DNA from 2 places in the Gottfriedia acidiceleris genome. Region 2 is predicted to be linked to the other one. Evidence: riboswitches for the same ligand, from Rfam matches in the RefSeq annotation. Region 2 holds a riboswitch; the other holds the start of a gene.
The links. Region 2 has a riboswitch for FMN ahead of MY490_RS08930 (ECF transporter S component). Riboswitches for the same ligand answer to the same signal wherever they lie in the genome.
Positions count from the first base shown of each region.

Region 1 (10,935 bases), 2.1 Mb from region 2:
TGAAACGATGCTCAAGAAAACGCATAGCACTGTCGTATAGTGAATTAACTCATGAATTGTTTTTGTTGTACGAATACGTAGCTGATAAGTTTTACTAGCTAACTCTTCAAAGGTTAGATCAAATTCATTTAAATGCCTCTGAAAGAAGTTTAAGTAACTAACGTTTTTCACATGAATAGCATTAATCAATACGCTATTTTCATATTCATTCTGATCTTTTTCATGTAATTTTTTGAATGCTGAAGAAAAGAATGTGTTGATTGCATTTAAAGGGAATAGGGTTGAACAATATCTTGTCGTATTTAAGTATTCAAACATTTCCTCTGCTTGTTCTTTATACGAAATTTCATTATCAGCATCTTTAAAATAAATATTATATGTATCTTCTGTAGAATACCACGCAAACGCGTTTCCCTTCCTAATTGTCTTAATACTCATCCCAGAGCTTGGATTTTTTGCAATTATATAGGAAAAATCAGGGTTATTTGATTTTAACTGAAAAATAGCCACTTGAGTGAATCACCCTTTCTTTTTGAATTATCAAATTATTAATCTTATTTTAACATGGAATTTCTAATAGATTATTGGTAATTTAATAAAAAAAAGAGAGGTAAAATTCACCTCTCCTTAACCAGTTTCTTCTATTATATATATACTTAGTTTAAAGTTCTTAATAAATTAGCCATCTCAATTGCCGAAATACCAGAATCCCAACCTTTATTACCAGCTTTCGTTCCCGCTCTTTCAATTGCTTGTTCAATATTTTCTGTCGTTAATACACCAAAAATAACAGGGATACCAGTTTGTAGAGTAATAGCTGCAACCCCTTTTGCCACTTCGTTACATACGTAATCATAATGAGTAGTTGCCCCACGAATAACTGTTCCAAGCGTAATAATCGCATCGTATTTTTTTGAATCTGCTAGTTTTTTTGCAACTAATGGAATTTCAAATGCTCCAGGTACCCAAATAACATCAACGTCTGATTCTTCTACACCATGACGATATAGTGCATCTTCTGCACCACCAAGTAGTTTTGATGTAATAAATTCATTAAAACGTCCTACAATTACAGCAACTTTAAGTCCAGATCCTACTAAATTTCCTTCAAATTTCATCTTAATCTCTCCCATTTTTTAATAGTGTAATAAATGTCCCATTTTTTCAATTTTAGTAATTAAATATTTTTCGTTTTCCATTTTCATCTCAGTTTGAATTGGCACTCGATTATTAATCTGTATTCCGTGAGATTTTAACGCATCTATTTTAACTGGATTATTAGTTACTAAATCTATACTCTCAATGCCTAAATCTTTTATAATTTGAGCACTTATCGCATAATCTCTTAAATCTGAATCAAATCCTAAGTTTAAATTTGCTTCAACAGTATCAAAGCCTTCTTCCTGTAACTTATATGCTCGTAACTTATTAAGTAAGCCAATTCCTCTACCTTCTTGTCGCATATAAACAATTACACCTTTTCCAGCTTCTTCAATCATCGATAATGTAGATTGCAACTGCGGTCCGCAATCACAACGACATGAGCCAAATACATCACCTGTTAAACATTCCGAATGAATACGTACAAGTACTGGTTCACCATCGTCAACTTTACCTTTTACAATCGCAATATGCTCTTTACCATCGATCTCATTTGTATAACCAATCATCTTAAAATCACCAAAATCAGTTGGTAATTTAATTTCAACTTCTCTTTTTACAAGTTGTTCAGTTTCTTGTCTATAATGAATTAAATCTTTAATTGTTATCATTTTTAAATTAAACTTGTTTGCGATTTTGATTAAATCGGGTACTCTTGCCATAGTTCCGTCGTCATTCATAATTTCACAAATAACACCAACTTCTTTCGATCCGGCCATTCGAGCTAAATCTACTGCCGCTTCAGTATGTCCCGGTCTCTCAATAACGCCTCCGTTTTTAGCGACTAGAGGAAACATATGCCCAGGTCTTCTAAAATCTGCTCCAGTTGATTCATCATTTAACATTTGTAAAACAGTATGTGAACGCTCAAATGCTGAGATACCAGTAGTAGAATCGATATGATCAATACTTACCGTAAAGGCAGTTCCATGTGAATCTGTATTGTTTGTTACCATTTCATATAAATCCAGTTTTTTGGCTATCTCTTCAGAAACAGGTGCACATATTAAACCCCGACCATGTGTTGCCATAAAATTTATATTTTCAGGAGTTGCAAATTCTCCGATAACAACAAAATCGCCTTCATTCTCTCTATCTTCATCATCACAAACAATAATAATTTTTCCATTTTTCAAATCTTCAATTGCTTCTTCTATTTTAGAGAACATGAGCTTACTCCTTTATATATAGCCATTTTGAGATAAAAATGAAGTTGTTATTGCAGAACTCTTTTTCGTCTCATTCATACCAAGCATTTTTTCAACATACTTACCTAATAAATCAAACTCAATATTAACAACGTCTCCCGTTTTTTTACTGCCTAAGATGGTATGTGATCGGGTATGAGGAATTAAAGAGATTGTTACAATATCAGTTTCAACTTCAAATATTGTTAAACTTGTACCATCAATCGTTATACTGCCTTTTTGTAGGCAATATTTAGCAAACGAACTTGGAATAGTAATTTTATACATTACTGCGTTTTCCATTGCATTTACAGATATAATTTTACCTGTGCCATCAATATGACCAGATACAATATGTCCACCAAACCTTCCATTTGCAGCCATTGCCCGCTCTAAATTTACTTTTTGGTTTGAAACCAAAGTACTTAGATTCGACGCTTGAAACGTTTCAGGCATGACATCAACAGAAAATTCATTTTTAGTAAAATCCGTAACGGTTAAACACACTCCATTTACAGAGATACTATCTCCTAAATGAACATCCTCTAAAATGACTGGTGCCTCAATTGTTAGCAATAAAGTTTTACCTTTTTTTACGATATTTTTTACTGTTCCTATTTCCTCAACGATTCCAGTAAACAAGTTTTTTCACCTCATTTCGAAAAAGCATATTACATTCCAGCCCGATAAATGACTTTGTAAGATCCATCTCTAATTTTATAAATAGTTGATCCACCTTATCACACCCTCTAATTCAAATTAATTTGAAAAAGTGAAAAGCCCCTTAGAGAAAACTCCTAAGGGGCAATAGATGTTTAAGAAAGGAAGCATACTTAAATAAACGCTAGTTCAATATGAGTCTATTTAAAGACAGTACTATAGCGTCTATTGTTGTACATACAAAATATGCACAACGAACTAAGCCTATATGGATAGTATTTTTGAAAAAACAAATAACCAGACCATATATGCACTCCATCCTTCTCCCATCCAGACTATACTGTCGGCTCTAGATTCTAACTAGATCAGCAACATATAAAAAATCTATATGAAGCTCACGGGCTTAGTATATAAATATACAACACCGCCGGTTGGGAATTTCACCCGACCCCGAAGGACACTAATTATCAAATTTGGTTTCATTATAACTAGCAATTATTTGATTGTAAAGATTTTAAGATTCTATTTTTTTTTAAATCGAACTGATTGAAAAGAAAATAAAAGTAAAAAACCTTATAAAATATGGAAAATTTCTTACTCTATTTCGTTAAAAAATATTTTATTTTTTTATCTAATAATTTAATCATCTTGCTTTATATATTTTTTTGCAACGAATACAAAAGTGAATAAATATTAATAATAAAGTAATTTCGGAAATCTTGAATTTGATAGTTAATTTAGAAAGTAAGACTTATAGATTCCGAAATTATATAAAATTAGCCGAATTAATAATACATTTGAATTCGTTTTTTATTTGTATTGTTTATTTAAACCAAAGAGTCATACACTCCTCTTAATAATGCTCCTAAAATACTTAACAATTCCAATTATAAATGCGCTTTCCTTTATATCAGAAATAGAAATAATTAAACCTTATAACTACAAAATAATATATAATCCTAAAATAATAAAAGACCCTTCATCCGTACTAAAAAGCCGATAATTAAATTGAAATAAACAGCTTCATCTTATACCAAACTGAAAAGTGTTGTGGAATTCCAGTAGATCTCCTTTTAGAAAAAATAATAATAAATATGCGGTATGTGTAATTATTATAAAAAAGTTAGTTTTTTTTAAAGAAACTTCTTTTAATAGAAGTTTCACGCTGTTGAAAAACACCTTGTCAATTAAATTACCAAATTTTCGTAAAAGGAGTAGAGTGATGTTGATTTCCACTACATGGTGCTCGCTTTCCATGGGGCGAGACCTGAGCCTCCTCGGCAAGCCGAGGCCACTGAAAAAGTAAATTTTGATCAAATTTTGCTTTTTACGAAAAATCAATTCCCATAAAAACCTCGATTTTTATAGATAAAGTGGGGATGACACATTAAGTTTTAACCCATTTTTGAGACAAAAGTGGGGATGGAAATTTTAGGGAATTGAACTTTTTCAAAAATCATAGAGTTATTCAGCGGCCTAGGCAAGCCTGCGGGGTCTCAGCCTTCCCGCTAATCCCATAGGAGTCGATCACCCCTCCGTTCCAATCAACTTATACAATTAAAAAAAGTCTGTAATTAAATACTAGTCAAATAGCCTTTACTTAGAGTAATCTAACTGTTGTATATTAATCAGCTTGTAGATCAATTAATACCGAACAATTGTTAAACTAAACTATAAAATTTGTTCCCTAAAAAAGCCCATCATATTTTTAACTTCTAAAAAAAATCATTACTAGTGTTATTCGAATAATAAATTGCTCAAACACTTTTACATTTAAAACCATTAAAAAATCATTCAAAAAATGCTAATTTTATCATTATTAAATGTTCATTTAAAGTCCGTTTCCCTATTGACGACTTTATATTTCAACACTCTGAAACTTCTTTTAATAGAAGTTTCCTTTCTAATCCATTATTTATTTCCAACTTGTAGAATTTTTTCATGTTGTTTTGAATGTCTTTTTTGTAGCCAAATAAAGTACACTGAAACTACTATGATCAATATTAAAATGATCGGCGAGGAAAAAGAAAGTATTCCTAAAAAGCAAATTGCTAGTATACATGAACCGATTTTAAAAATTACGGAATCAAATAATCGTAAACATGCTAATACTCCTAGTAAAGCGTTGCATAAGAAGAATGCATTTGCAATTGCTACAAGTGTTTGAATGCTTAGGAAATCATTAAAATAAAGAATAAATACAATTATGTGAATGACAAACAAACTAAATAATGATCGAGTTGCCACATTATTTCTATTTTTAAAAGAAAGCCATGAAGGCAATAAACCGTTTTTGGCTTGATCGGCGATTAGCCTTGATACTGCTCCTATTACTAGCAGAACCGTACTAATACAAAGTGCAATTGTAATGGATGAAATAATTGGAGTTGACCAACTTCCAAATAAACTTTGTAGTAACGGTGCTAATGATTGATCCATCATATTTCCATTTTTAGAATGAATCCACTGGAAAGCAAATGCAACTGTTAGACTTACTATTGCTATAATCGAGAAACTTAAGACTACTGCTCTAGGAATTGTTCGTTCTGGAGTTTTTACTTCTAAAGAATAGCTACCGATGACCTCCCACCCGATTAAGGCCCAAAATAATAAAAGTAAACTTTCTCCAAAATTAGAAACAGTAATCGGATTCGATAAAGTAAAGCTCCCATCAACTGTAAATAATGTATGAATACTGCCAACTATAAGCGTCACTACAATGAAACTAGACATAAAAAAGGCAAATTTTCCAACATCGGCAATGCTTCGAGTTAAAATGATATAAACAAAACATAGGATTCCTAAAGCTAGCCACTTTTCATTGAAGAAACTTTGATTTGTCAGTAGTTGTAAGTAATGTCCTGCCGTACCTGTAACTGCTATTGGCCCAAAACAAACTGCAAGTAAAAAGAAAATAGCTGAAAGGTTTTTTAGTTGTGTACCAAATGCACGTTCAACTGCCAATGGTACTCCAGAATCTCCTGGAATCAACAAACTTAGCTTACCAAACATTAGTGCAAATATTAAACTTAAACCAAGCATTAGAACCCATGCAAAAATAGCATAATTACCAGCAGTTTCATACACTGCAGGCGGTAAAATGATAATTCCCGAACCTAAAATAGGTCCAATCATTAACCCGCTGAGCAAAAGAAAACCAATTTTTCGATTCCTCATTAATATCCCCCCAATAGTTATTGAAAAAAATTGTAATCTCGTATACTTTAATTATATGAACCGACTTAACATCGGTAAAATGAATAATTATGATATAACTCATCGGTAAATCCGATACTTAGGAGGTTATAATGGAAATCCGTCATTTAATTACGTTTAAGTCAATTGTAGATATGGGCGGGTTCTCAAGAGCTGCCGTCCATCTCGGATATGCACAATCTACAGTTACTGCACATATACAATCACTTGAGCAAGAATTAGGAGTCCCTTTATTTGACCGATTAGGTAAAAAGGTACATCTGACTGAGGTCGGTGAGAACTTTTTAGTTCACGCAATCGAAATGATTCAGCTCTATACAAAAGCAAAAGATGTATTTCAGATGGAAAATGAAGAAGTATCCACGTTAAAGATTGGAGCTCCTGAATCTTTAACAATCTACCGTCTTCCACAAATTATCCAAGCTTTTCGATCACAATACCCGAAAGTAAATATTATAATGAAATCTGGTTCATGTTGGGAATTACAAGATGAATTACGTCGAGGAGATTTGGATATTGGCTTCTTACTACAGGCTCCATTAACTGATTCAGATTTATATACGGAAACACTAATTGAAGAACCACTTGTCATTTTACTACCTCCATCTTCTGATACTAGAACACTTTCATCTTTTACACTAAATGCGAATGAAAATATAATTCTCACCGAACAAGGTAGTTATCGTGATTATTTTGAAGCATTTTTAAGAAGTAAAGGTATTGCAACTGAGTCTGGAATGGAATTTTGGAGTGTTGAGGCAATTAAACAATGTGTCATGTGCGGACTTGGTATATCCATACTCCCACTCATAGCAGTTCAAAATGAAATGCAGCAAAAAAAACTAAAAGTCATAAATTGGGATACAAATTTAGGAAGTGTATCTACAATCATGTCTTGGCATAAAAATAGATGGCAATCACGTGCTGCTAGAAAATTTATGGAAGTTGTTAGAGATCAGTCATCTTTATGGAATCAGTCTATCAAAATCTAGTTTCTAATAAGTTATTACTTGGGAGTTATAAGCTTAGAAAGAAGTCTTTAGTATTGTTTAGTACTGGTCATTTCTCGGCCTATTGTAATTCATTTACTCTATCATTCATGTGTGACTTTATTTGCAGTTATCCAGATTTTAATTGCAGATTTGCCTTTTTTATTTGCACTTCCCATACAACGACACGAAAAAAAGCTAGCGCTAACTAGCTTTTTTATTATACAGTCTGCCGCTCAATTAATTTAATCGCTATCTCCTCTTGATTAATTACAGAATTAATCGCTTGTATAAAAAGTTTCCTCCCTATTTCCCGTAATGGAATTTCGACTGTTGTTAACTTCATTACTTTAGCAATTGGTTGATTATCGAACCCAATTATCGCTAGATCATGAGGAATAGCTATTCCACGATCATTACAGCAAGTCTGCACACCCGCTGCCACTTGGTCACTTGTTACTAACAAAGCTGTTGGTCTCTCTTTTAAATTTAATAAAGACTGGACAATTCTTTCACCATCTTCAAAATAGTAACAATTATCGAATACAAAATCCTTATTTAGTGCTTCATTATATTTACTATGAAAATCAATATAGGCTGATTCTCTTTGTTTACTATTCTTACCTGTTCTACGACCAATACTATAACCTATTTTCCGATGACCTTTTTGATATAAATATTCTAAAGCAATCATGAAACAATTGTATTGATCTATAAATGTTGAGGAAACCCCCGTATTTCTTGTATCTTCAAATATGACAATTTGTCCATATTGCTTATAATTCTCGATCATTTCAATTGAACAAACTCTAGAACAAATAATGAGTGAATCTATTTGTTTATGCTGCAGCATCTTTAAAGCCTCAATTTCTCGCTTCACCTCATAATTTGATTGAAATAGTACTAACTTATAATTATTTTTTATCGCTTCGTTAGCAATTCCATCAATTAGCAATCCAAAGTATGGATGTTGCGAGAACGGAATAACCACTCCAATTAGATTCGTTTTTCCTTTGCTTAAATTGACTGCATTTTGATTTCGTTGATAATTTGTTAACTCAATTGCATTTAAAACTGCTTTTCTTTTTTCCTCACTAACGTATGGTTTATCATTTAAAACTCGTGAGACTGTTGTAACCGAAACGCCGGCAATCCTCGCAATTTCTTTAATATTAGACATTTTCTCACCTTTTTCTAAACTTTTTCTTGCTCTGAAACTAGTTCCATACTTTACGATGTTCTCATCATAAAAAGGAGGTACGAATATGCAAATACTTTTTGGTTTACTTTGTTTACTATTTATGTGTTGTTCAATTTTATTTTTCGCTTTTTTTGCTATCATACAACAAGAAAAGAAACGAGTTAAGTAATGTAGGCAAATCTTAAAACAATTGCTCCAACAATTTTCCTCCCTATAATATTACATAATCCTTTAAAAAAGCTCCTATTTTCCATGAATACTCTCACTTTACTATGTAAATAATAATATAGGTTAGTAATTAAAGGAGGTATTATGATGGATACTGAAAGAGCATTAGAAATCGTAGCAGCACCTGGTATGATAAATGTAACTTGCGATGGAGTACCTGTTTATATTCAGCATGTTAATAAAAATGAGGGCACAGCAAGAATTTATCCTCTTGATCAACCACAAAATGATAAAGAAGTATCATTAAGTCACTTAAAAGAACATTAAATGATAGAAAAGACCCAAAAATAAACCTCCATCAAGGAGGTTTATTTCATTTTTGGGAAAAAAGCCCAATTATCTAACTATTTTGTCTGATTTCAACTGAAACCTTTAGGAATATAAAGATTAATGAGTGCAGTATTACTTATGGCATAACGATTAACTAGTTTATTTTTACTAAACGACTAGGTATTGGGTAATAAGTCGAATTTACTACTTACTTTAAAAAAAAATGAAAAAAAAGTCGAAAAATTATTTGAAAATTTCTATAAGTGTGTTATCATAAAAATCACTTAAGAGACAAATTGAAATATTACTTCGTAGCTAATTGTCAGAATTTTCTATTTTTTGAGGTAAAATTAGAAAATAATAAACTTTCTAAATAGAAAATTAAAAAACTACTAAAAATAGGATTAGAGGAGGCTCATATGAATTTATTTCGAAAAAAATCAGTTTCAACCGGATCGCCTAGTTCACTTAAACAAGTTCTAGGAGCGTTTGATCTTACAATGTTAGGAATCGGTGCCATCATCGGTACAGGTATATTCGTTTTAACTGGTGTAGCAGCAGCTGATTACGCTGGTCCAGCACTTATTCTTTCATTTATTATCGCAGGTTTAGCTTGTACATTTGCTGCACTTTGTTACTCTGAATTTGCATCTATGATTCCAGAGGCTGGTAGTGCTTACACTTATAGTTATGTTGCTTTCGGTGAAGTCATTGCTTGGATATTAGGTTGGGATATGGTACTAGAGTATGGACTTGCTTCTTCAGCAGTGGCAAGTGGATGGTCTGGCTATTTCCAAAGTTTATTACATGGTTTTGGAGTAAACCTTCCAACAGCTTTAACAAGTGCATTTGATCCATCTAAACATACTTTTATTGATTTACCGGCAGTAATCATTGTTTTACTTGTAACGTTCATTCTTACTAGAGGTGTTAGAGAATCAGCAAAACTTAACACGATCATGGTAATAGTAAAATTAGCAGTAGTAGCACTTTTCATCGTAGTTGGTGTTTGGTACGTTGAACCGCATAACTGGACTCCATTTATGCCAATGGGATTCCATGGGGTTACAGCTGGTGCTGCAGTAGTAGTATTTGCTTACTTTGGATTTGATGCAGTATCAACTGCAGCTGAGGAAGTTAAAAACCCTCAGCGTAACTTACCAATCGGTATTATCTCTGCTTTAACAATTTGTACAATCTTATATATTGTCGTTTCATTAATTCTTACTGGTATCGTTCCTTTTGATCAATTAGGTGTTAAAGACCCTGTTGCTTTTGCACTAGCATTTATTCACCAAGATTGGGCTGCGGGTTTCATTTCACTTGGCGCAATCATCGGTATTACAACTGTATTAATCGTAATGATGTTTGGACAAACTCGTCTATTCTATGCAATCAGTAAAGATGGTTTATTACCAGGTAAATTATCAAAAGTTAATAAGAAAACTTCAGTTCCTATAACAAGCACTTGGGTAACTGGCGGACTAGTTTCTTTATTCGCTGGCTTAATTCCATTAAACAAATTAGCTGAATTAACAAATATCGGTACTCTATTCGCTTTCTCTGCTGTTTCTCTTGGTATTCTTGTATTAAGAAAAACTCGCCCAGACTTAAAACGTGGATTTAAAACGCCTTGGGTACCAGTAGTACCAGTATTAGCAGTTGTATTCTGTGTATATTTAATGCTACAACTTTCATCATTTACTTGGAAAGGTTTCGTAGTTTGGTTAGTAATCGGTTTAGTAATTTATATCACATACGGATATAAAAATTCTAAACTAAATAGTAAAAATAAGTTTGATAAGGATTCAAATCAAACTGCATAAGTAATGAAATCCCACTATAGTAACCTATAGTGGGATTTTTTTTGTTAGTTACATATTTTGATTAACAATCTAGAATAATTATAGATATCCAAATCAACAAACTTTACAAAAACAGATTTACTTTATGATATGATACGACTTAAGAAAATTTATTTTCGAATGAACAGGAGCTGTTAAAATGTTCCCATTAAAAAATT
Region 1 covers NZ_CP096034.1:3,911,339-3,922,273, forward strand. The annotation lists gene MY490_RS18495 (class I SAM-dependent methyltransferase) at 1-510, opposite strand, end outside; gene ribH (6,7-dimethyl-8-ribityllumazine synthase) at 657-1,118, opposite strand; gene MY490_RS18505 (bifunctional 3,4-dihydroxy-2-butanone-4-phosphate synthase/GTP cyclohydrolase II) at 1,137-2,330, opposite strand; gene ribE (riboflavin synthase) at 2,343-2,990, opposite strand; FMN riboswitch at 3,323-3,470, opposite strand; gene MY490_RS18515 (APC family permease) at 4,920-6,185, opposite strand; gene MY490_RS18520 (LysR family transcriptional regulator) at 6,317-7,216, shown strand; gene MY490_RS18525 (LacI family DNA-binding transcriptional regulator) at 7,434-8,393, opposite strand; gene MY490_RS18530 (H-type small acid-soluble spore protein) at 8,730-8,909, shown strand; gene MY490_RS18535 (branched-chain amino acid transporter BcaP) at 9,332-10,738, shown strand; gene MY490_RS18540 (hypothetical protein) at 10,917-10,935, shown strand, end outside.
Region 1: another riboswitch for FMN. It lies ahead of ribE (riboflavin synthase); the one in region 2 lies ahead of MY490_RS08930 (ECF transporter S component).

Region 2 (10,935 bases):
CCAATAATGATATCTGGTTTTATTTTTTTGATTAAAATGGCTAGATCAATTGTTTTCTTTAAATTTTCTCTTAAAGTACAAGTCATGATAAATCCAGCTGGATTCACTTCATTTATTACTTGTTCAACATCATTTGAGTCAATTGATGCTCCCAAATAAATAACTTGAAAACCAATTCTTCTTAAATAAATCGTAAAAATTAATAATCCTAATTCATGTTTTTCTTCTGGTCCACAAACTGCGATTAACTTTGGCAAATGTTTATTGTTAGGTAAATTTTGATAAATCATCCCTAATCTCGTTCTCAAAAAAGATGTTGCAAAATGTTCATGGGCACTTGTAATTTCACCATTACGACATTTATCACCTATTAATATAAAAACCTTTGAAATAATTTTAAATAATACTTTATCTACAGAAAAAAGACTAAATGCGTCATTCACATAATTATGGGCTTCACTTTCTTCAAAAGATAATAATGAAGAAACAATTCGATTTACAAGCGCATCTGATTGAAGATTTTCAGTAAGAGAGCTGTCATTAGACGATTTATGCTCTTTTGCTTCGTATAAGTTAATTGCTTGTCCAATTGTAAACCCTTCATTAACTTTTTGAACGAGCCATTTTAAAATATAAACATGTTCCTCTGTATACAGTCGATGGCCAGCATCATTTCGTACAGGACTTATAATATTATATCTTCTTTCCCAAGCTCTCAATGTGCCTGGTAAAATCCCAACAATGTTAGAAATTGCTTTAATATTGTACTTTCCTATTTGGGCCAATTTTCTTTTCCTCCTGCATGTAAACAACAAACACTTATTTCATAACTTCAAAATTTAAAACTGTTATTGTGTTTTGTTTGCGAATTCCTTTTTTGTTATGTAGCTCCAAATATACCGTTTTTTGATTTCGATTTACATTTAATTGACTTCTTTCAAACAGATAAACTTGAATACTTTCAAAATTACGACTATTACTATTCATGACTTCTGTATAGCTAGTTAATATACTAAGATCATCTTCATACCGTTCTTCAAGTGCAAAGTCTAAATGATCTCTCTTTGTTTTCACATCATCTAAACCAACAACCGAAAACTTAGTACCATTTTCAGTTTCAAACGATGCACTTTTATTTTCTAAAATTGTAACTTTATAATCTAGTAATAATGCATTTAGATCCCTATAGTTGCCACTATAGTCAAAATCATTCCACAAAAAATAGACAGGAGCAATAGAAGATAAATAGTGGATGTTTTCATGTCTATATTTTTTTGACTTCTTTTTTGAGTAACCACTTAAAAGAATTAATGTATTATGATTGCAGATTTTTTCAATCTCACTCAATTTAAAAGGAATATCGCCTATATTTGGAATCCATATAAGCTGAATTGACTGTAACGAATCATCTAAATGCTTTATTTTAATTTTTTTATGTATAATCTCTAGCTTACTTTTTCGATTAAACAATAAAATAATTGCTAAAATTATTACGATTCCGATCAATGATATTAATTTTATTTTAATTTCCCCCTTGTTACAAAACCCATCCACAAAGTATATGTCAGCTTGATTCTCTGATTTTACTTCATTCTTAAAAATCAATTTATCTATTTCTTTTTTTATTATACAAAAACTAGTAGTAATTGAAAAATTTTAAACAACAAAAAAACTTATATCCATTCATACAAAATGGGCATAAGTTTTTAATTTGAGTGAAATATGGTTTCATCGTTTCCAAAAGTCTATTTTTGTATACGCAAAATAATATCCTTTATTAGTATTTAATAACAAGAAATAGCGCAAACGAATTTAACAATATTAGTGATTAACTGTAGAATTTTCTATTTCATTCGTAACAGATACTATTCTTAGACCAAGCTCTTCAAATTTACGTAAAATTTTATCGATATTTTTATTTTCATCTATTTTTAAGACAATTCTTCTTAATAAATGATCTTTTGAATCAAAAGTTACTAGCGATATGATATTAACCCTAAAATGGTGAAGATAATCAAGTAATCTTGCTAATTGCCCTTCCTTCTCCATACTTGTCATTGATATCCTTATTCCTCGACAGTCCTTTCCAAGTACTTCTTGAAAAATCTCAATTACGTCATATCTAATGACTAGTCCTATAAAATTTCTCTCATCATCAACTACCGCAATGGAAGGATATTTTTTTAATGAATTCATTGTATCTTCAAATGGCTCATCCGTTTTAACACAGATTGTTTGATGTGTAGCGATTTCACCTATTTTAAGGTTCTTAACATAATCTTCTTTTTGTAAATTACTAAAAAAGCATCTTCTAAAAATCTCTGCTTGTGAAATCATTCCAACATATTTATTTCCAGATAATACAGGAACACTATCAATTTGCTTTTCTAACAAAAGATTAAGTGCACATTCTACAGTTTCATTAGATTGGATCGTAATTACTTGATGGTTTTGAAGCATTCGATGTTTTGCTAACATACTTTAACACTCCCCTTCCCTCTATTTATAACATAGATAGGAAGCATTCGATCAAAGTGAATTTGTCTAGATTTTGAATTTCAATTCACTACTTAACCTTATTTATCCACATCAACATTTAATGGGATTTTTAATATCTGGCCGGGCGTCACTTCGATCCCATTTAAATGATTTGCATCTTGAATAATTTCTTCACCATCACGATTACCATAATATTTCATTGAAATAGTAAATAATGTTTCTCCTCTTTGAACTTCGTGATTAATCTCTTCCACTCCTACAGTTTCACTTGAATCTGTTTGGGGTTTTACTACATTTTTTATCTCATTTTTGATTGGAGCTTTTTTCTGAGATTCATTCTTTTTTTGTTTTTTTAAATGCTCTGTAGCAGCTAATTCAACTTTTTCAAATTTATTTGAAGGAATGATTAAACTTCCTTTTTCAGTAAAAATTTTATCGTATTTACTATGTACAAACTTCACAACTCCAAATGGTAGCATGATAAAGATTATGACTAAAGCAGTGATTAAAGGATATTTTATTTTCCACCAAGGTCTTCGTTGATCCTCTTTTATTTTCATTGTTTCACTTCTTGGTGGTAGATTTAACAAATCAACAACTTTATTTTGATCACTTATTTTCTTATTTTTATATTTCTTATTTTTTTTCTTTCGACTTAAGTCAGCTATACTATTAGTCTGAAGCTCATTTTTCATTCTTTGTCTTCACTTTCCAAACTTAATTTCATATACATTCCTAAAACATAATCTAAGATAAAATGTGCGATAAATACTATAACAATATTATTTGTTTTCAAATATAAGTAACCTAAGAAAAAACTTTCAATTAATACAATAGTAAGTAAAATCGGTTTTTTCACATATCGAAAATGAACTAAAGCGAATACAACTGATGCAATAATTAGTCCAAATTTAGCTTGAATAAATCCTCTAAAAAATAATTCTTCTGATAAAGCGATTAAAATACAAAGTATAGTCATTTCAGGAACTGAAAGTGACGTAAAGAATCTTTTATTAAATCCACCATCATCCAACAAACGCTCCGGAATCGTATAATTTAATAAAATATTAAATAGGACGAGTGAAAATCCAGCTCCGAATCCATATAAATATGTTTTATAACTTTTAAATAAATATAAATCATCTAGAAATTTTTCTGTACCAATAAAAAAAGCAATACATAAAATAGCGATTACTAAAATGATTAACTGCGTACCATATACACTTTTCTTCAAATAGTTAACTGGAATTTCTTGACGGTTTAATTCGCTTTCCATATAGATTCCTCACAGCCCCAATTTATTTCTTAATTCTTGTTCCCATGAAAGTACGTTAGTATTTCCATATTTCTCTTGATCATTTGAACAATACTCTTCAATCGATATACCACAAATGTTACAGCAATTTATTGGTCTCTGTACTAAAATTTCATCAAAAAGTAAAAGATATTTTTCGCGATAACAAGTGGTTGAAGATAGAAAGTCGATCATCGCTTTTAGTTTTAAATATTTTACTTTTTTCCGCTCCGAAATTAACTCTTTAATCGATTCTATTAAGTCATTATTTATTTTTTCTAAATGCAAGTTTTCATCTACGATTACATTAAATTTAACCATTTCAGAATGTAGCGTTGTCCACTGTATTTCACTAAATTGAAAAACTGCTTTCCAATTATTCACGAGCGTTTCAGTCAATTTGATTGGGTTTTCTTCTAATCTTTTTAAATACGTTAGAAAAGACTCAACTTGATTTACAGAAAGGATTTCGTCATCAATTAACCTTAGTGGTAACTCATGATCTTCTTCACATACAATTAGTATTGCTATACTTGGCTCACCATCTCGGCCAGCTCGTCCAATTTCTTGAAGATAATTTTCGATGTTTGAAGGATACTGATAATGAATTACAAACCTTACATTTGGCTTATTTATCCCCATACCAAAAGCACTTGTACAAACTATGATATCTATTTGATTTTGTATAAATTGTTGTTGAATTAAAATTCTTTGTTCATGTTCCATTCCACCATGATAATAGGCGACTTTGCAATTTAACTTTTCTCTTATGGTATTTGAAATTTTCTCGCAAGCAGCTCTTGTACCACAATAGACGATGCCTGGACCTGTTAATTTAGAAAGATGGTTAGTTAAAGACTTGATTTTTTCTATTTCCGTATCTACTTTTTCAACTTGAATGGCTATGTTCTCTCTATTAACTGAATTGATATATTTTTGAACATGTTTTAACTGTAAAGTTTCAATTATTTCTTCTCGCACATTTTTGCTAGCTGTAGCGGTTAAAGCTAAAACCGTCGGATTATTTAATTTACACTTTATTTCCCCTAGAGTTTTATATTCTGGTCTAAAATCATGCCCCCACTGAGATATACAATGTGCTTCATCAACAACAAATAACGAAATTCTAGAAGTAGAAAGCTTTTGAATTAAAAATTGATTTTGTAACATTTCAGGCGAAACAAAAATAAACTTAAAGCTGCTAATATTATTAAATAAATATTTTTTTTGCTCAAAACTTCTGAAGCTATTTAGTGCAATTACTCGTTTATCTCCAAATGCTTTAATCTGCTCTACTTGATCCTCCATAAGGGAAAGTAATGGAGAAACGATAACTACAACGCCTGGCAAAAGTAGCCCTGTTAATTGATATAATAATGATTTACCCCCACCTGTAGGGAGCATTGCTAAAACATCCTTCGAGTTTAACAAGTCAGTAATAATTTCTTTTTGGTTATTTCGAAAACTTGAATAACCAAATTTTTCGTATAGAAGTTTATTTAGGTCCATGTAAATCACCCATTCTTGCAAGAGTAATACGAATTTGAAAATATGTTACCTCATTTAATAAAGCTTCTTTAATAATTTTTAATTTCCTTGTATTTAGTTCGATAATTTTATTTTTTATCATAGTAAATTGCTTTGTTGTTATAAAATGATTAATTGGAAATAATTTATCACCTAATACACACTCAACTATATGATCCTCTATTGTACTTATCTTTAAATTACGAATCTGAGCTATTTCTTGAATTGTTTTACCATCAGTAAATAATCGCTTCGTTTCAATAGAGGTATTCGTAATATTAGAACTTTTATCTCCATTAACAAATTTACTTAACAAAGGATAATGATTGTTTGGTTCAACCAAAATAGTGATCATATGATGTAATGTATTAATCGAATTAAGATAAATTTTTTCAACACTCACTTTGTGTTCTGATGCAATTTGTTCAAGAGTCATGCCATAAGCATTTGCTCCAGACAATCGTCTTACAAATTGTAATGCGTCTTCGTCACTTATATTTTCTAAAATTGTATGCAATTCATTGTAAAATTGTTTAACTAATTCGTTTTTATTCCCAGTAAAATTAAGAATCTCATTTTTTACCCAATTTTGTATATCGTGGTCTTGAATAACTGCCCTAAAATATTTTGAATTCATATTCAGATTGGAAACCGTTTGAAAAAACAATGAAAATCTTTTCCAAAATACCTTTTGAATACTAGAAAACCTTAGTCCGTTTATATATGTAAATTCCATAAACTGTAGTTTTTGATTTGCCAGATAAGCATGACCATTTTTATTTAACAAATAGATATTCTTATTTTCAGACTGACCTATATACCCCTTATCCTCTAACCCATTGATAATTTCTTGCATATTCTGATGAGTAAGGAAATGAAAAAGTCCGAAAAATGATGTGACTTGATAAAAATGAGAATCTTGAATAATTTGAGCACTTTGTTTACCTTTTAATAAATACATTATACCTTGGATCGTTCGTTCACCATTATATCGATGAAGTAAAAAAAGGATGATTTCTTCCAATATAGATAGCTTAAACATCATAAACCTCTCAAATAAAATTATTCCATTAATATATTTAAATATTTTTTCGAATAATAATTAGTAGTACAAAAATATTTGTGCATTTTTTCTAAATAGTTTTTATTTCTTCTAGCTTATCATATGTATCAATTACCAAACCATTTTAAAGATAGAAAAATCATTATTTATTTTATTTGGGATTTCATCATTTCTCGTTTTTTTCAAAACCTTGTACAATTATATTGAAAAGTTTTGGAAACCGTTTTAAAATGTTTACAGGTACATTACAAAAATAGTATCTGTAACAAAAACAGGGAATAATTTGGGAGGTCAATACAATGGCAAAATATACAATCGTTGATAAAGACACTTGTATCGCATGTGGCGCTTGTGGCGCAGCTGCACCTGATATCTATGACTATGATGATGAAGGGATCGCATACGTTACTCTAGATGATAACCAAGGAATCGTTGAAATTCCAGACGTTTTAGTTGATGACATGATGGATGCATTTGAAGGATGCCCAACAGACTCAATCAAAGTTGCTGACGAAGCATTCGATGGCGACGCTTTAAAATTCGAATAGTAAAAACTGCGGCGAAGTTATTTCGTCGCTTTTTTTATTAAATAAAAAACAAGAGCTATGCGTTTATCACTCATTTAACACTTTGAATTAGTTCATTAAGACATAGAAACATCCAGTTTTATCTTCTTATTTAATCCCAATATTTTTGAATTAAGTCAAAACATACATTGAACAGTTTGCCAAGGTATTATGAGAAAACTAATTATTTCCTTATTTTACATATTCAGAATTATCTAATAACTTGTTATAATAAATAAAACATCATGAGAGGATGATCAGCATGGAACAGATGACAGTTACCGAGAAAAAGATTTTTTTAAACAAGTTCTTAGAGAAAAAACAGGTAAAAAAAGACATCGAATTGATATTACACTTTCTCCTTGCTGTTGATGAAGTACTAACAAACATCTCGTTTGTAGATGATGCAAAGAGTACACCAAATGGCATTGTCATTAATTTTCGAAAGGATAACTATTCACAACCTCAGGTTTCATATTACGAAAATAGTTTGAAAATTGATCTGACGTCGGAATCGATTTACCATAAACTTCGATTGCATGGGAAGGAAACACCGTTTTATCTTGAGTTGTTATTTGATGTGATGCCGATCGAGTACGCTTTAATCTTAGATACTAATCCGTTTTCCACAACTACCATTGAATCAAACGATGAAGTGCAAGCAGAAATCGATGCGTTTCTTTCATCGCTTGTAGTACAAACATCGCAAAAACTTCTGCTTTGTCAAATCGACAAAGCACTTGATGAACGCAATGAACAACTGTTTCTTTTCTTAACTTCTCAGCTAAAATATTAACAAATAAACCATCTATCATTTGATAGATGGTTCTCTTTTTTCCTATCAATAAAATAAATATGAAGTACAAAATTCGCAGCTAATCACTCGAATAGAGGTACATAAAACAAAAAAGTGTCTACCAAAAAATTTAGTAGACACTTTCATTTATTTATACGTTATGAACATTCATTCTTTGAGTTAACCAAACCTTTAATTTAGGGTAGATAACTAAGAATAAGATCATGATTAATAAACCTTTAATTGCATTAAATGGCATAATTGATGCAACTATTACTTCATTTGGCAGTTTAAAATTCATGAAATGTGCATATGCAGGTAATAACACAAAATAATTTAAAAGACTAAGGATTCCAGTCATCACTACTGTACCAACGATTAATCCAAGAGTTAGCCCTTTTACAGAACGATATTTTCTAAAGAAATACGACGCAGGTAAAATATATAATACTCCCGCACTAAAATTAGCAAATTCTCCAATTGGTACACCAGTCATACTTCCATTAATAACATAATGTAGGATGTTTTTTATTAACTCTATTCCTATTCCTGCTACAGGACCAAAAACAATTGCGCCTATTAGTGCTGGTACGTCACTAAAATCAATTGTAAGCCAAACTGGAAATGCAGGAAGTGGAAAGTATAGCATCATGAGTACATAAGAAATACTGCTAAGCATTGCCACTATCACCATTTTATTTACTTTGTTGCGTTGTTGCATTATACCTCTCTCCTTTTTCCCGATCATATCAAGAAAAATGAAAGGTTCGCTTAAGTTGCGTTATTTTTTGCACATATTATAATAAGTCCGAATTAAAAAATGAAAAATAGTATAAAACTATGCAAATAAAATAAAATCCCCTATTTTTTTGAAATAGGGGAGAATTTTCAGTACGCCAAATAAGCGTTCAAAAAGAAAAAATTTTTGAACTCGCGAACCTCCATCTTCTCCCATCCAGACTATACTGTCGGCTCTAGAATCGCACTAGATCCTGCCCAAAAAATCAGGCTCGCGGGCTTATAAGCAATGCTTAATTACCGCCGGTGGGGAATTTCGCCCCGCCCCGAAGATAGATCGTTTATTAAATTACAGTTTAATGTTACTAAATTAAATACAGTTTGTAAATAAAAATCTCCAACTAATCATTTAAGCATTCCTTAGGTTTTCTTGGCAATGGAAATTGTATCTTCACTATTTCTTTCGCTAATTCCTCTTCCATTACAATTGCTGGATTCGCCATTTTTTCTCCTTAAATCAAAAATAGAACTTCACATATAAATGTACTTTACCGAATTTATGAGTAAATTACATTTATAATGGAAGTTCTAAAAAAAATCGCTCTTTTCAACACGAATTATCAAGGATTTGAAACTATTTTTAATTCATGAAAATTTTTATCTGATATAATATCCTTTAATTTCTCTCGATTTCCTCCGATAAATAAAAGGCCAATCGTTAAAACAAACACAACAATCAACAAACATCTCCTAAGAAAATCAAACATTGTTTGCCCCCCTACCTAAAGAAATGTGAAAAGTGTTTAATCTGGACAATAACTCGTGGACTGACAACTGGTGATTCAAAAAAAATTGAACTAAGCCCTTTAAATCATTTTCAAACCTTTAACTCTTTATGTATATTTCTTAAGATGTATTGAGTAAATCAAAAAATATAAACGCCAAGAGGTACTTTAACTAAAACATACACTCAAACATTCTATGATTGAAAAAACTTATTTATACAAAAAAAATAGCGATTGATTAGAAAAATTTAACTATTCAATCGCTTTTCTTTATTTATTTTTTATCGGTTCGAAATACGATTGCTCCTCGTTCGTATTCAACATCTTTAATATTTAGACGTGTGTTGATTAATCTTGCAAGTGCAAAGAAATAATCAGATAATCGATTCAAATATAAAAATACTGGAAGATGAATATTTTCTTGTTTCATTAATGTTACGACTGTTCTTTCGGCACGTCTCGTTACCGCTCTTGCTTGATGAATGATTGCAGCAGGTTTTGACCCACCTGGTAAAATAAAACGTTGTAACGGGGGAGTTGCTTCCATATATTCATCGATTAATGTTTCAAGCTCTTCAACCATTTTCTCTGTCGTTTTAAAAGGGATGCTATCCTTTACTACTGCCAAATCACCACCACAGTCAAATAGTTCATGTTGGATCTTTTGAAGTGAATTGTAAATATCCCTCGTATCTTCATGATCTAAATAGGTCATTGCGTACCCAACGATTGTATTTACTTCGTCAATTGTCCCGTAAGACTCTACCCTTAAGTCATCTTTATCTACTCGTTTACCTACTAAGCTAGTCTGACCTTTATCCCCAGTTTTTGTATAAATTTTCATGAAAAACCTCTCCTTTTTTCAATTTTAAATTACAAAACATTACTTTTATAAATAATGACCTTTTTATTTGTTTCGGGATTATCTAAAATTTGAAAAGATGTGTCGTATAAACCTTTTAATAAATTTTCACTTAATACTGAGTCTGTTCTTCCTTCAATATAAATTTTTCCGTCCTTTAATCCAAGTAATCGATCACAGTATAGACTTGCTAAATTTAAGTCATGAAAAACAGTTACAATCGTTTTATTCTCTTGTTTTTGTAATTCCTTTAAAACGTCTAAAATTTTAATTGTATGCATTAAATCTAGATGGTTACTTGGTTCGTCTAAAAAAATATATGGTGTTTCTTGAGCGAAGCATTGTGCAAGAAATACTCTTTGACGCTCACCACCACTAATTTCATTTATGAAGCTTTTTTCCATCTTGTTTGTACCAGTCATCATCATTGCATTATTTACTGCAGTTTCATCGATTGTGGACCAGCTAGGAAAAAAGGAAGACGAATGAGCAAGACGGCCAAGTTTAACTGTTTCTTTTACCTCATAAGAATATGTATAGGAATTTTGTTGTGATAAAACAGCAATCTTTTTTGCTATTTGTTTATTAGACATACTAGTAACAAATTCTCCATCCAACATTACATTTCCTTTAGACGGCTTAAAAAGTCCACAAAGAATATTTAAAAACGTTGACTTTCCACTCCCATTTGGACCAATAATTCCTAGCCATTCTCCTTGATTAATAGAATAAGACAGTTCATCCAAATCAGTATGAATTCCATCATATGAATATGAGATATCTTGACATTTGATCATACTTTTCC
Region 2 covers NZ_CP096034.1:1,843,964-1,854,898, reverse strand. The annotation lists gene MY490_RS08975 (MerR family transcriptional regulator) at 1-785, opposite strand, end outside; gene MY490_RS08970 (hypothetical protein) at 820-1,605, opposite strand; gene MY490_RS08965 (CBS domain-containing protein) at 1,822-2,478, opposite strand; gene MY490_RS08960 (LysM peptidoglycan-binding domain-containing protein) at 2,577-3,194, opposite strand; gene MY490_RS08955 (CPBP family intramembrane glutamic endopeptidase) at 3,191-3,775, opposite strand; gene MY490_RS08950 (RecQ family ATP-dependent DNA helicase) at 3,785-5,302, opposite strand; gene MY490_RS08945 (YpbB family protein) at 5,289-6,362, opposite strand; gene MY490_RS08940 (ferredoxin) at 6,683-6,931, shown strand; gene MY490_RS08935 (YpiB family protein) at 7,212-7,745, shown strand; gene MY490_RS08930 (ECF transporter S component) at 7,897-8,466, opposite strand; FMN riboswitch at 8,685-8,821, opposite strand; gene MY490_RS08925 (hypothetical protein) at 9,104-9,250, opposite strand; gene MY490_RS08920 (cob(I)yrinic acid a,c-diamide adenosyltransferase) at 9,543-10,112, opposite strand; gene MY490_RS08915 (ABC transporter ATP-binding protein) at 10,142-10,927, opposite strand; gene MY490_RS08910 (FecCD family ABC transporter permease) at 10,924-10,935, opposite strand, start outside.